2 regions of the Brevibacillus sp. MER 51 genome follow, and region 2 is predicted to be linked to the other one. Evidence: a T-box and tRNA genes for the amino acid it is inferred to sense, from the RefSeq annotation. Region 2 holds a T-box; the other holds one or more tRNA genes.
What was found. The T-box of region 2 lies ahead of leuS (leucine--tRNA ligase). A T-box ahead of a tRNA ligase gene usually reads a tRNA of that ligase, here a tRNA-Leu.
Positions count from the first base shown of each region.

Region 1: it encodes a tRNA-Leu, which carries the amino acid that the T-box ahead of leuS (leucine--tRNA ligase) is inferred to sense. The anticodon was not compared.

Region 1 is NZ_JAMAUS010000013.1:906-3,283, forward strand. It holds tRNA gene M3630_RS23495 (tRNA-Thr) at 38-113, shown strand; tRNA gene M3630_RS23500 (tRNA-Tyr) at 121-205, shown strand; tRNA gene M3630_RS23505 (tRNA-Lys) at 214-289, shown strand; tRNA gene M3630_RS23510 (tRNA-Leu) at 355-441, shown strand; tRNA gene M3630_RS23515 (tRNA-Gly) at 461-536, shown strand; tRNA gene M3630_RS23520 (tRNA-Arg) at 543-616, shown strand; tRNA gene M3630_RS23525 (tRNA-Pro) at 651-727, shown strand; tRNA gene M3630_RS23530 (tRNA-Leu) at 753-840, shown strand; tRNA gene M3630_RS23535 (tRNA-Gly) at 855-928, shown strand; gene M3630_RS23540 (sensor histidine kinase) at 1,220-2,378, opposite strand, start outside.
Region 2 is NZ_JAMAUS010000002.1:92,284-94,661, forward strand. It holds gene leuS (leucine--tRNA ligase) at 1-855, opposite strand, end outside; T-box leader at 1,030-1,274, opposite strand; gene M3630_RS04590 (class I SAM-dependent DNA methyltransferase) at 1,314-2,063, opposite strand; gene rsfS (ribosome silencing factor) at 2,070-2,378, opposite strand, start outside.

The DNA of each region.
Region 1 (2,378 bases), on a different contig from region 2:
TGATTTTTCATGAAAGATATGCCATAATTAAAGATATGCCGGTATAGCTCAATTGGTAGAGCACCTGACTTGTAATCAGGGGGTTGTGGGTTCAAGTCCTATTGCCGGCACCATGAAATTGGGGAGATAGTGAAGTGGCTAAACACGGCAGACTGTAAATCTGCTCCCTCCGGGTTCGGCGGTTCGAATCCGTCTCTCCCCACCATTTTTCATGAGCCATTAGCTCAGTTGGTAGAGCATCTGACTTTTAATCAGAGGGTCGAAGGTTCGAGTCCTTCATGGCTCACCAGTTTTCATAAACCCGAAAAGTGAAAGTCAGCTTGTTAACACCTCTGACTACTTGGATGGGAAAATGCGGTCGTGGCGGAATTGGCAGACGCGCTAGATTCAGGTTCTAGTGGTGGCAACACCGTGGAGGTTCAAGTCCTCTCGACCGCACCAATCAACTTCTTCTTATAATGCGGACGTAGCTCAATTGGTAGAGCGTCGCCTTGCCAAGGCGAAGGTCGAGGGTTCGAGACCCTTCGTCCGCTCCATAACATGTGCCCTTAGCTCAGCTGGATAGAGCGTTTGACTACGAATCAAAAGGTCGGGAGTTCGAATCTCTCAGGGCACGCTTCTTTACTACAAAAGTGAAGATGATAATTTGTCGGGAAGTAGCTCAGCTTGGTAGAGTACTTGGCTTGGGACCAAGGGGTCGCAGGTTCGAATCCTGTCTTCCCGACCATGATTTGCCCACGTTTTACAGGTTTGCCGGGGTGGCGGAATGGGCAGACGCAACAGACTTAAAATCTGTCGGGAGTTTCTCCCGTACCGGTTCAAGTCCGGTCCTCGGCACCAGCATCTATTTTGATGCGGGTGTAGTTCAATGGTAGAACTCCAGCCTTCCAAGCTGGTCGCGTGGGTTCGATTCCCATCACCCGCTCCATACATAAAGCAGAGAGCCAATAGGTTCTCTGTTTTTTTGCGTCTAGGAAAGCAGGCCTATTTTTACTTGAGGCAAAAGTATGAAGGCTTATCCAACAGTTGAATAGATAAGCCTTTGTTCAATACAGGTATAAAAGTTTGTCGAAAGCTGTCTGACGTTTTCTATGGTAGCAACATATGTTTTCGTGTACAGTAAAACTAAGATCGCTTACCGATGAAGTTGGTAACGGATCTCTTGCCTTGCCTCCTGCATTGTCAGGGGGCTTTTTTGCGTGGTTCAAAAAAGAGCGACCTAGAGAGCTTCCATTCGCGGACCAACTTCCTGGGCATTTGCAATCGGCAGAGAAACGATAAAGCGTGTGCGTTTTTCATTGGAATCACAATGGATCGTGCCCTGATGCTTTTCGATAATATTTTTGCAGATGGACAAGCCAATACCCGTCCCATTTTGTTTAGTCGTAAAGAATGGTTGGAAAAGATTCTCGACGATCTCGGGTGGAATCCTTTCGCCGTTGTTTTCCACACTCAAATAGAGCCATCCATCAGAAGAAGTGGAAATGACATGAATATACTTGTCTGTGCGATTTTGCACGGCGTCAATGGCATTGTTTAATAGATTGACGACAACTTGCTTCAAGCCTTCTTCATAACATGCGAGTAAGCAGGGGTGGATTTGTTTTTCAAAACGTATGTTTTCTCCCACGAGGCGAGGGGTAATCAGCATCTCTACTTCTTCAAGCAGTTCTTCTACTTGAACGGTTTTAAAAATTTCATCGAGAATTGGTTTTTTGGAAAAGCTGAGGAATCCGGTCAGTTGCCGATGTAAATTCTCAAACTCATGCATGACGACTTGGATATACGTCTGAAGCTGGGCCTGTTCCCGTGTAGACTCGCCGATCAGCTTTAGGAACCCTTCAATGGCGCACAATGGATTGCGCAGCTCATGAGCCATATTGGCGGCAATTTTTCCGAGCATGGTCAGTTTGTCGTTATGCAAATAGGAGATCGTTTCTTCCTTCTGGACGAGCTCTTTATTCATCATTTGTTCAAAGTGATAGACAGCCCAGAAGACACTTTCATCCATGGCCTTACCCAGTTGGCTTTCCAAATAGTGCATTTCTTGTGAAGAGAGGGACCATCTCTGTAATTCTGGTTGGAGAACCCGCCAGAATACATTCCGGTACAATTGATATGTGCGCAAAATGGAGGAGAAGGGGAATTCCTGAGAACGAAGCCACTCTCCCATATCTAGTGCCCAAGTCTGCATGTCATGATCTACATCCTCAACCAGATAGCGAGCCAAGAGCACTGTTCGTTTTTCTGCAAAATCGCGAGGAATGGTTACAGGAATTTCCATGCTGCGAACAATTTCTTGCAGCCATATTGTGGTGATACTTGGTGTTAAGTCTAAAATCTTTCTTGAAACGTCATAAAGGTTTAGCGTCACAGTC
Region 2 (2,378 bases):
CGCTTGATCCAGGTACGCGTCCACTGCTTCTTTTTGAGCTGGTACGGTAATTTGCTCAACCAGCTTGTGCTCAGGAGCCAGTACCGCATAAGTTGCTCCGTAGAGAGTGTCTGGACGAGTCGTAAAGACGGTAAAGGTTTCGTCATGACCTTCGATACCAAAGGTTACTTCTGCCCCTTCAGAACGACCGATCCAGTTGCGTTGCATTTCCTTGATGCTCTCTGGCCAATCCAGTTCATCCAGGTCAGCGAGCAGTCTTTCCGCATATGCAGTAATTTTCAGGACCCATTGCTTCATTGGGCGGCGTTCTACTGGGTGTCCGCCACGCTCACTTTTTCCGTCAATGACTTCTTCGTTTGCCAAAACCGTTCCCAAAGCAGGGCACCAGTTTACAGCTACTTCGTCAATATAAGCCAAGCCGTGCTCATACAGCTTCGTAAAAATCCACTGTGTCCACTTGTAGTAGTTCGGATCGGTCGTATTGATTTCGCGATCCCAGTCGTAGGAAAATCCGAGCGACTTAATTTGGCGGCGGAAGGTGTTAATATTGTGCTCGGTGAATTCCGCCGGATCGTTTCCTGTATCGAGCGCGTATTGCTCCGCTGGCAAACCAAACGCATCCCAGCCCATTGGATGGAGAACGTTATATCCTTGCATCCGCTTCATGCGGGACAAAATATCAGTAGCCGTATAGCCCTCTGGATGTCCTACGTGCAGGCCAGCTCCAGATGGATACGGGAACATGTCGAGTGCGTAAAACTTTTTCTTGCCTTCATCCTCGGAGGTTTTGAAGGTCTTGTTCTGCTCCCAATATTGCTGCCACTTCTTTTCGACATTTTGATGACTGAATACCATGGTAAAGCACTCCCATCTTAAAATAGGTGAAAATAAGAAAACCTCTATCGAGGATTGCTCAAGGTTGAGCGATCGCGTATGAGCGGAATGTTTTCCGTAATATCGGGAAGAAACCCAAAGAATAATATACTTTCCGATATTATAAAAAAACCTCACATCCCAGATCGCTCTTGCGAAAGGGACGAGAGGTTGTTTACATTCCCGCGGTACCACCCAGATTGGCAAATGACAAGCATTCACCCACTTGTTTCATCCGTATCGGGGATAAGCCGCTCACCCTTACACAATCATGGCGTAAATGACCTTGGGGGCAAGTGCTGGGAGGTGAGTTCAGATAGATTCGGGTTGACTTGCACCATCCGTCAACTCTCTGTGAGTGCTCGAATCCTATACCTACTATTCCTCTTAAACGCGTCGAAATCTGTAGTTATAACGCCATTATAGTCAATCCGAACCAATCATGTCAAACTTTTCGGCTTGCGGGCTGAGAAAAATAGGCGCTCACTCGCTTCTTGTGGCGGCATATCCGAGTAATCAGCAGTGATGACGATGTCTGTGAAGCCGGCATCTGTCAGCCAGCGCATCAGTTGGACAGGCTGATAAGCCCGTTGCCAATGCTCTTCTTCCATCCGCTCGTACAATCCGTTTGGCTGACGAATGAAAAACGTTAACTGATGCTCTACCTCCAAACGCAGTGGGTCGCAAAAACATTGCCAAATGTACGAAACTTCATCTTCTACATGTGTGAACGTCTCGTCTCCGAAAATGTGCAGCATCTTGTACGGACTGTGCACATCAAACAGAAAGCTCCCACCAGGCGCGAGATGAGCGAAAACGCGCTTGAACGTTTCCTGCACATCCGCTTCCTCTGTAAGATAGCTCAATGAATCACACAAGGAGATGACCGCATCCGCTTCCGGCAAGGACAGCTCCCGCATATCCTGCTCCACCCACGCTACATCCACTTGCTCCTGCCTCATTTTGTCATAGGCAATCGCAAGCATTTCTGTAGAGAGATCCACTCCAGTAACGCGGTATCCCCGCTTGGCGAGTGGGATCGCAATCGTGCCCGTCCCACAGCCAAGATCAATGACCCGCACAGGCTTCTCTCCCTTTGCCCAATGACGCTCGACCCAGTCGAGCCACTGGTCATAAGGAGTATCCGCCATCAGCCTGTCATATACAGCGGCCATGTGTGCGTATGCCATCTGACCTTACCCTTGCTCGCTGAAGGAAACTTCCTCTGCGTCCTTCCACAGGCGCTCCAGATTGTAAAACTCGCGATCTTCGCGATGGAAAACATGAATGACGATATCGCCCAGATCAACCAGTACCCAGCGACCTTCATCCGCTCCCTCGATACCGCGGACGTCAAAGCCGTTTTTGTGGGCTTGGTCACGGATTTCGCGAACAATTGCCTGTACTTGACGCTCGTTGTTTCCGTGGCAAATCATGAAATAGTCTGCGATCACGGACAGCTTTTTAATATCGAGCACCTTCAAGTTCTCTGCTTTCTTGTCCTC